Regions from separate parts of the Nonomuraea sp. NPDC050478 genome, predicted to be linked through region 1. Evidence: predicted binding sites of a transcription regulator. Region 1 holds the regulator's gene; each other region holds the start of a gene.
The links. Region 1 encodes HrcA, which represses chaperone genes, less so after heat shock. Its sites were predicted from a motif close to TTGGCACTCTCNNNNNGAGAGTGCCAA; they were not measured.
Positions count from the first base shown of each region.

Region 2: groL (chaperonin GroEL) is a predicted target of HrcA. The motif match lies at 1,789-1,815, and genes of this name have one in related genera.
Region 3: groES (co-chaperone GroES) is a predicted target of HrcA. The motif match lies at 2,080-2,106, and genes of this name have one in related genera.

Region 1 covers NZ_JBITHT010000004.1:754,094-757,368, reverse strand. The annotation lists gene ACIBF7_RS23465 (DUF3097 domain-containing protein) at 1-300, opposite strand, end outside; gene ACIBF7_RS23460 (hypothetical protein) at 318-878, opposite strand; gene hrcA (heat-inducible transcriptional repressor HrcA) at 1,325-2,344, shown strand; gene dnaJ (molecular chaperone DnaJ) at 2,356-3,275, shown strand, end outside.
Region 2 covers NZ_JBITHT010000010.1:30,109-33,383, forward strand. The annotation lists gene thrC (threonine synthase) at 1-861, shown strand, start outside; gene ACIBF7_RS39225 (MoaD/ThiS family protein) at 887-1,162, shown strand; gene ACIBF7_RS39230 (cold-shock protein) at 1,414-1,617, shown strand; gene groL (chaperonin GroEL) at 1,924-3,275, shown strand, end outside.
Region 3 covers NZ_JBITHT010000014.1:58,294-61,568, reverse strand. The annotation lists gene groL (chaperonin GroEL) at 1-1,607, opposite strand, end outside; gene groES (co-chaperone GroES) at 1,680-1,994, opposite strand; gene ACIBF7_RS43585 (methyltransferase domain-containing protein) at 2,298-3,275, shown strand, end outside.

The DNA of each region.
Region 1 (3,275 bases):
CTCGACCGCGATCGAGCCTGAGGCGCTGCGCCTGTGACCCCGCGGGGCGGCGGCGGCCTGCGGCCGCACCAGCGTCACGACCCGCCCTTCCAGCAGGAAAGCGGCGGGCGCCAGCGGGAACAGCCGCCGCTTGCCGAAGCGGTCCTCCAGCGTCACCGCCTCCTTGTCGCAGGCCACCACCGCGCCGCAGAAGCCGCTGTCGGCGTCCTCCACGACCAGGTCCGGTTCGGCGGCCACTTGGGGGATCTTCCCTTTGCCGGGACGCCGCCAGTTTCCCGCTAGAACATCGCCGTCGTACACACGGGGACCGTAGCAAATCACCCGGCCGTCGCGAGGCGCTTGCGATGGCCGCTCCGCCGCATCAGGACGACCACCGTCACGATGATCGCGCCGAGCACGCCCACGCCGGGGATGAGCAGCAGCGCCGCCAGTCCTCCCACGATGCCGCCGGCCGCCGAGAGCGCGTCCCTGCCCACGCCGAACAGCACGTCACCCTGTTCCTGGATGACGCAGGTGAGCTGGTACTCGCCCGCGGCGGGCGCGTTGACCAGCAGGATCTGCTCCCACGTCCGGCTGCCGGCCGTGACCGTCTGCGAGCCCGGCGCGTTGACGAGCCGCGCCTGGCCGGGCCCGCCGGAGATCTCGCAGCGGTAGTTCACCCGGGCGTCGGTGGAGACGTAGACGGACGGTCGGTCGTCGGGGTCGAGCGAGACCGTGACCGTCTCGCCGGCGGCGAACGTCGTGGACGGGGCGATGTCCTCGACGGTGTTCACGATGCCGGTGACGAACAGGACCACGCCCGCCACGACGCACGCGACGGCCACGCCCCACGCGACCGCGATCCACCGCAGCCGCGGGCGGAGCTCCTTCGGGTCCACCTGGCGTCCGTAGGGTGCTCCCGGCGGCCCGTACTGCGGCCCGCCGAACTGCGGCTGCTGCCCGTACCCGTAGCCGGGCTGCTGCTGACCGTACGGACTCCCGCCGTACGGCCCGGGACCCGCTTGGGGCGGGGGCCCGTAGGGGCCGGGGGGTTGAGATCCGTACGGGTTCGGGCCGGAATGTGGGGGTGGCGGCGCGTACGGGGAAGGTTCACCCTGGGGATAAGGCTGACCAAAAGGAGGATCCTGCCCTGAAGGCGGATCAACAGGCCGCTGGGGTGGATTGTCGTTCATGTCGGCAATTGTGATGCTTGTCGTTCACGCGTGCCAGCAGCGGGGACAACGGTGTTATCGCACCCTGTGAGCGAGACCCGTACACTTGGCACTCGGGAACACAGAGTGCTAGGTCTGGCGTTTCCCTGAAAGCGGCGGTAGGAGGTGCGCACGTGCTCGACGATCGGAAGCTCGCGGTGCTACGCGCCATTGTCGAAGACTACGTTTCGACCAACGAACCGGTGGGCTCCAAGGCGCTCGCCGAGCGTCACAATCTGAAGGTGTCGCCGGCGACCGTGAGAAACGACATGGCGGCGCTGGAGGAGCAGGGCTACATCGCCCAGCCCCACACCAGCGCCGGGCGCGTGCCGACGGACAAGGGCTATCGCCTGTTCGTCGACAGGCTCTCCCAGGTCAAGCCCCTGTCGGGGGCCGAGCGCCGGGCCATCGAGACGTTCCTGGCGGGAGCGGTCGACCTCGACGACGTGGTGATGCGCACGGTGCGGCTGCTCGCGCAGCTCACCCGCCAGGTCGCCGTCGTGCAGTACCCGACGCTCAACCGCTCGACCGTGCGCCACGTCGAGCTGGTGCCGCTCCACGACCGCCGCGTCATGCTGGTGCTGATCACCAACATGGGCCGCGTCGAGCAGCGCATGGTCGAGCTGCCCGAGGTGGTGGAGGAGCACCGCATCGCCCACATGCGCGGGGTGCTCAACGACTGCCTCGACGGCTGCGGCCTGAGCAGCGTGCCCGAGCTGGTCTCGGACCTGCCCGAGCGGCTGCCGGTCGACGAGCGGCCGGCGATGGCCACGATCCTGTCCGTCCTGCTGGAGACGCTCGTCGAACGGCACGACGAGAAGATCGTGTTCGCCGGGGCGGCCAACCTCGCCGGCGCCGACCTCAGCGTCGGCCTGCGCGAGGTGCTCGAAGCGCTGGAAGAGCAGGTGGTGCTCATGCGCCTGCTCGGCGAGACTTCCTCAGACACACCTTCCGCCCTCACCGTGCGCATCGGATCGGAGAACGCCTACACCGGACTGCGGGGCACGTCCATCGTCGCGACGGGATACGGTCAAGGCGACAACCAACTGGCCCGGCTCGGCGTTCTGGGCCCCACCAGGATGGACTACCCCGTGACGATGGGCGCCGTGCGCGCGGTGGCACGCTACGTCAGCCAGATTCTGGCTGCATCTTAAGAGGTCGATAAGTGGCAAACAGCGACTATTACGCCGCCCTCGGGGTGCGCCGTGACGCCAGTCAGGACGAGATCAAGAAGGCCTACCGCCGGCTGGCCCGCGAGCTGCACCCCGACGTGAACCCTGACCCCGCCACGCAGGAGCGGTTCAAGGAGATCACGCAGGCCTACGAGGTGCTCTCCGATCCGAACAAGCGCCAGATGTACGACCTGGGCGGCGACCCGTTCGGCGGCGCCGGGGCGGGTGCGCCGGGCGGCGGCTTCGGCGCCGGCTTCCCGTTCAGCGACATCATGGACGCGTTCTTCGGCACCGCCACGGGCGGCGCCCGCGGCCCGCGCTCGCGCGCCCGCCGCGGCCGCAACGCGACGATCCGGGTCGAGCTCGACCTGCGCGAGACCGCGTTCGGCACCACCCGGGAGCTCCAGGTCGACACGGCCGTGCTGTGCGAGGTGTGCCAGGGCGTCGGCGCGGCGCCCGGCACCCACCCCGACACCTGCGACATGTGCAACGGCCGCGGCGAGATCTCCCAGGTCACCCGGTCCTTCCTCGGGCAGGTCATGACCACGCGGCCGTGCCCGCAGTGCGGTGGCTTCGGCAGCATCATCCGCCACCCGTGCCAGGAGTGCTCGGGCGACGGCCGGGTCCGCACCCGCCGCACGATCAAGGTCCGCATCCCCGCGGGCGTCGAGGACGGCACCCACATCCAGCTCGCCGGCGAGGGCGAGATCGGCCCCGGCGGCGGCCCGCCCGGCGACCTCTTCCTGGAGATCGTCGAGCGCTCCCACGAGATCTTCGAGCGGCGCGGCGACGACCTCCACTGCACCGTCCAGATCCCGATGACGGCCGCCGCGCTCGGCACCGTGCTCACCGTCGAGACCCTCGACGGCGCCGAGGAGATCGACGTCCGCCCCGGCACGCAGTCGGGTCAGGT
Region 2 (3,275 bases), on a different contig from region 1:
TTCGGCTTCCACACGCTCTCCTGCTCCTCGACCGGAAACCTGGCCGGGGCCGTGACGGCCGCCGCCGCCAGGGCGGGCCTGGACGCGTGCGTGTTCATCCCCGCCGGGCTGGAGCAGGCCAAGATCGCCATGGCCCGCGTCTTCGGCGGCAGGCTCATCGGCATCGAGGGCACCTACGACGAGGTCAACCGGTTCTGCTCGGAGCTGATCGGGGACCCGATGGGCGACAAGTGGGGGTTCGTCAACGTCAACCTGCGGCCCTACTACGCCGAGGGCTCCAAGACGCTCGCGTACGAGATCGCCGAGCAGCTCGGCTGGCGGCTGCCTGAGCAGATCGTCATCCCGATCGCGTCCGGCTCCCAGCTCACCAAGATCGACAAGGGCTTCAAGGAGCTGATCCGGCTCGGGCTGGTCGACGACACGCCCTACAAGGTCTTCGGGGCGCAGGCGCTCGGCTGCTCGCCGGTGTCGGCCGCCTACAAGGCCGGCCACGACGTGGTCCAGCCGGTCAAGCCCGACACCATCGCCAAGTCGCTGGCCATCGGCAACCCCGCCGACGGCCCTTACGTGCTCGACATCGCCCGGCGCACGGGCGGCGCCGTCGAGGACGTGACGGACGCCGAGATCGTGGCCGCCATCAAGCTGCTGGCCTCCACCGAGGGCATCTTCGCCGAGACGGCGGGCGGCGTCACGGTGGGTGTGCTGAAGAAGCTCGTCGAGACCGGGCAGCTCGACCCGGAGGCCGAGACCGTGGTGCTCAACACCGGCGACGGGCTCAAGACGCTCGACGCCGTCGCGGCCGACGCGCAGCCCACGGCCGTGATCCGGCCCTCCCTCGACGCGTTCCGCGCGACTGTCTGACAATCAGGAAAGGCGAGACCATAACATGAGCGTTTCTGTGCGGATTCCTACCATCCTGCGCACGTACACCGGGGGCAACGCGGAAGTGAGTGGGGAGGGCGCGACTCTCCGTGACGTCCTGGCCAAGCTCGATTCCGACTACCCGGGGATCGGCGCCCGCATTCTGGATGAATCGGGCAAGATTCGGCGTTTTGTTAACGTCTACGTGGGGGAAGAGGACGTCCGATTCGCCCAAGGTCTGGACACTCCGGCCCCTGAGGGCACGCAGATCTCCATCATCCCGGCCGTCGCGGGCGGCTGAGCCCCCCGCTCGGCGGAGCGATCGTCTGGAAGGCGCCCCATGTGGGCGCCTTCTCCCTTTTGTGGGAAATTCAACCTTGAACTACTCAGCTAGGGGTGAAATAAGGCTTTTGCGGATTGACTCTGTTGCCGACCGCCATGCCACAGGTATGGTCGAGTGCGATCGTCAGACGATATCCCCATAAGTCATGGCGATTGTGGGTCTCGCAGACGAATGGGCGAGATCCCTGAGCCCAGTAAGAGGAGTCGGAAGTGGCGCAGGGCACCGTCAAGTGGTTCAACGCGGACAAGGGCTACGGCTTCATCGCGGTAGACGGTGGTAAGGATGTATTCGTCCATTACTCGGCAATCATGATGGACGGGTATCGCTCTCTCGAACAGGGACAACGGGTCGAGTTCGAGATCACGCAGGGCCAGAAGGGGCCGCAGGCGGAATCCGTCCGCGCTGTCGCCTAGCTGGTGCGACCGGCAGCTCGCACGCCAGCGCAGTGCGTGTGACTGCCACCTCACATTGGGGTACGGCGGGCCGCCCGGGGCCCGCCGTACGGACACCTTCGACGGCGATCTGTTGACCTGGCCAGGTGCGGAGTCAGCTTGCACTCGACAGGGTAGAGTGCTAAACAGTCGTTGGCACTCTATGTTGATGAGTGCCAACGGGGATCGAGACGATGGGGCCTGCCGAACGGAGATGTGGGCCCACATGCCGTCGCGGGCGTCGGCTCGATCTCACCAGGACACCCTGCATCTGGGAGGTCTCGCCTAATGGCAGCCAAGATGATCGCGTTTGACGAGGACGCCCGGCGCGGTCTCGAGCGCGGGATGAACCAGCTCGCCGACGCGGTGAAGGTCACGCTGGGCCCGAAGGGCCGCAACGTCGTGCTGGAGAAGAAGTGGGGCGCCCCCACGATCACCAACGACGGTGTCTCGATCGCCAAGGAGATCGAGCTCGAGGACCCGTGGGAGAAGATCGGCGCCGAGCTGGTCAAGGAAGTCGCCAAGAAGACCGACGACGTCGCGGGCGACGGCACCACCACCGCCACCGTGCTCGCCCAGGCGCTCGTACGTGAGGGCCTGCGCAACGTCGCTGCCGGCGCCAACCCGATGGCCCTGAAGAAGGGCATCGAGGCGGCCGTGGAGCGCGTCAGCGAGGAGCTCTCCAAGCTGGCCAAGGACGTGGAGACCAAGGAGCAGATCGCCTCCACCGCCTCCATCTCCGCCGCCGACCCCGAGATCGGCTCGCTCATCGCCGAGGCGATGGACAAGGTCGGCAAGGAAGGCGTCATCACCGTCGAGGAGAGCAACACCTTCGGTCTGGAGCTGGAGCTCACCGAGGGCATGCGCTTCGACAAGGGCATGACGTCGATGTACTTCGTCACGGACTCCGACCGCATGGAGGCCGTGCTCGAGGACCCGTACATCCTGATCGTCAACTCGAAGATCTCGGCCAACAAGGACCTGCTGCCGCTGCTCGACAAGGTCGTGCAGTCCGGCAAGCCGCTCCTCATCATCGCCGAGGACATCGAGGGTGAGGCCCTGGCCACCCTGGTGGTCAACAAGATCCGCGGCCTCTTCCGCTCGGTCGCCGTCAAGGCCCCGGGCTTCGGCGACCGCCGCAAGGCCATGCTCGCCGACATCGCCATCCTCGCCGGCGGCCAGGTCATCGCCGAGGAGGTCGGTCTCAAGCTGGAGAACGCCACCCTCGACCTGCTGGGCCGCGCCCGCAAGGTCGTGGTGACCAAGGACGAGACCACGATCGTCGACGGCGCCGGTGACGCCGACGCGATCGCCGGCCGGGTCAACGAGATCCGCGCCGAGATCGACCGCACCGACTCCGACTACGACCGGGAGAAGCTCCAGGAGCGCCTGGCCAAGCTGGCCGGCGGCGTGGCTGTCATCAAGGCCGGCGCCGCCACCGAGGTCGAGCTGAAGGAGCGCAAGCACCGCATCGAGGACGCCGTGCGCAACGCCAAGGCGGCCGTCGAGGAGGGCATCGTCCCCGGCGGTGGCGTGGCGCTGCTGCAGGCCGGCGCCAAGGCGTTCGACAAGCTGGAGCTGCCGGGCGACGAGGCCACGGGTGCGGCCATCGTGCGCAAGGCGCTGGAGGAGCCGCTCAA
Region 3 (3,275 bases), on a different contig from region 1:
CCGTGACCGTGGCCCTGGCCGGCGGCCGGAGCCTCCTCCTCGGGCTTGTCGACGACGAGCGCCTCGGTGGTCAGCAGCATCCCCGCGATCGACGCGGCGTTCTGCACGGCCGAGCGGGTGACCTTGACCGGGTCGATGACGCCCTGGGCGAGCAGGTCGCCGTACTCGCCGGTGGCGGCGTTGAGGCCGTTGCCGGCGGACAGCTCCGCCACCTTGTGCGTGACGACGTAGCCCTCCAGACCGGCGTTCTCGGCGATCCAGCGGGTCGGCTCGACCAGTGCGCGGCGCACGATGGCCACACCGGTCGCCTCGTCGCCCGTCAGGCCGAGGTCGTCGAGCTCCTTGGCGACGTGGATCAGCGCCGAGCCGCCGCCGGAGACGATGCCCTCCTCGATGGCCGCGCGGGTCGCGGAGATCGCGTCCTCGAGACGGTGCTTCTTCTCCTTGAGCTCCACCTCGGTGGCGGCGCCGACGCGCAGCACGCACACGCCGCCGGCCAGCTTCGCCAGGCGCTCCTGGAGCTTCTCGCGGTCCCAGTCGCTGTCGGACTGCTCGATCGCGAGCTTGATCTCCTTGACGCGGTCCTCGATGGCCGCGGCGTCACCGGCGCCGTCGACGATCGTGGTGCTGTCCTTGTCGATCACGATGCGGCGGGCGGTGCCGAGCACCTCCAGGCCGACGTTCTCCAGCTTGAGGCCGATCTCCTCGCTGACGACCTGGCCGCCGGTGAGGATGGCCATGTCCTGCAGCATCGCCTTGCGGCGGTCGCCGAAGCCCGGGGCCTTGACGGCGACGGAGGTGAACGTGCCGCGGATCTTGTTGGTGACCAGGACGGCCAGGGCCTCGCCCTCGACGTCCTCGGCGACCACGAGCAGCGGCTTCTTGGTCTGGGCGATCTGCTCCAGCAGCGGGAGGAAGTCCGCGATGGAGGAGATCTTGCCCTGGGTGAGCAGGATGTAGGCGTCCTCCAGGACGGCCTCCATGCGCTCGGTGTCGGTGACCATGTAGGCCGACAGGTAGCCCTTGTCGAACTGGAGACCCTCGGTGAACTCCAGGTCCATGCCCATGGCGTTGGACTCTTCGACGGTCAGCACGCCGTCCTTGCCGACCTTGTCGAACGCCTCGGCGATCAGCTCGCCGATCTTGGCGTCCTGGGCGGAGATCGTCGCGACGTTGGCGATCTCCTTCTTGTCCTCGACCGGCCGGGCGGAGGCGAGCAGCTTGTCGCTGACCTCCTTGGCGGCCTTGTCGATGCCGCGCTTGAGCGACAGCGGCGAGGCGCCGGCCGCGACGTTGCGCAGGCCCTCACGGACCATGGCCTGGGCCAGGACGGTCGCGGTGGTGGTGCCGTCACCCGCGATGTCGTTGGTCTTGGTGGCCACTTCCTTGGCGAGCTGGGCGCCGAGGTTCTCGTAGCGCTCCTCAAGCTCGATCTCGCGGGCGATGGTCACGCCGTCGTTCGTGATCGTCGGAGCACCGAACTTCTTGTCGATGACGACGTTGCGGCCGCGGGGGCCGAGGGTTACCTTCACGGCATCCGCGAGGGCGTTGACGCCGCGCTCGAGCGCGCGGCGGGCGTCCTCGTTGAATTCCAGGATCTTCGCCATTTTTGCTGAAAGTCCTCTCCTAGCGTCGAAGGCCCCGGGGCTCTAGAGCGCCCGGGGCCCGACACAACCGGCTTACTTCTCGATGATCGCGAGAACGTCGCGGGCGGAGAGCACGAGGTACTCCTCGCCGCCGTACTTGACCTCGGTGCCGCCGTACTTGCTGTAGAGGACGATGTCGCCCTCACTGACGTCGAGCGGAATCCGCTTCTCGCCGTCCTCGTCCCAGTTGCCGGGGCCCACCGCGAGGACCTTGCCCTCCTGCGGCTTCTCCTTGGCGGTGTCGGGAATGACCAGGCCGGAAGCGGTGGTCTGCTCTGCCTCAAGCGGCTGAACCACGATGCGGTCGCCGAGCGGCTTAACGGGAACCTTGGTGGCGGTCGTCACGATCGGACCTCCCCTTCAGATGTGACTGATTAGAAGAGGCGACCAGCTGGGCCTGCCGTCGCGGGTGCCAGACCTGCCTCGTCGCACGTTGGCACTCTCACGGGGAGAGTGCCAACAGGAAACATATGCAAGAGGGGCTTGACAGTCAACACGAACTCGTCTGCTCACAGCGATCGTGGGCAAGCTTTCACGAGGTCGACCCGGACTCCGGAGCCTCCTGGAGCTCCAGCCTACGTCCGCGCGGGCCCCTCACGGGCCGACACGCTGGCCCGGAAGCACTCCGTACGGGCGCTACCGTCGTATGCCGTGGATCTCGACGCCTTCACCGCGCTGCTGACCCCGCGCGGCCGCGAAGCCCTGGCCGAGGCGCAGGAGCTCGTCGGCGCCGACCCCGTCGCCGCCGCCACGCGGCTGCGCAGGACCCAGGACGCCGCGCTCACCTCGGCCGCGCTCACCCAGGCCCGGCTGCGCGAGCGGGCCAAGGCCAAGTTCGGCGCCGACGCCGGGCACATGTTCTTCACCCCGCACGGCCTGGAGCAGGCGACCAGGGCCGAGGTGGCCGCCCACCGGGCGCGGCGGCTGGGCGCGGCTCCCGGGCCGCGCGTGGCCGACGCCTGCTGCGGCGTCGGGGGCGATCTGCTGGCGCTGGCGCGGGCCGGCTGCGCGGTCGACGCCGTGGACACCGACCCGCTCTCGGTCGCCGTGGCCAGGGCCAACGCCGAGGCGCTCGGGGTGGCCGACCGGGTGACCGTACGGGTGGGCGACGCCGCCGAGGTGCGGCCGGAGGCCTACGACGTGCTGTTCGCCGACCCCGCCCGGCGCACCTCCAGGGGCAGGACGTTCGACCCGCTCGCCTACTCGCCGTCCTGGCCCGTGGTGCTCGGCCTGCTGGGCAGGGCGCGGGTCGGCTGCGTGAAGGTCGCTCCGGGCATCCCGTACGAGTTCATCCCGGACGACGCGGAGGCCGAATGGGTCTCGTACAAGGGCGAGGTGAAGGAGGCCACCCTGTGGACCGGCCGCCCGCCGGAGGGGGCGCGGCGCGCGACGCTGCTGCCGGGCGGGCACACGCTCACCGCCACCGGCGCCCGCGCGGCCACCGGGCCGGTCGGGCGGTACGTGTACGAGCCGGACGGTGCGGCCGTCAGGGCGCATCTCGTCGGCGAGGTGGCCGAGCTGGTGCGCGGATGGCTGCCCGACCCGATGATCGCCTACATCTCGGGGGACGAGCCGGTCGACACCCCGTGGGCCACCCGCTACGAAATACAGCACGTGCTGCCGTTCTCG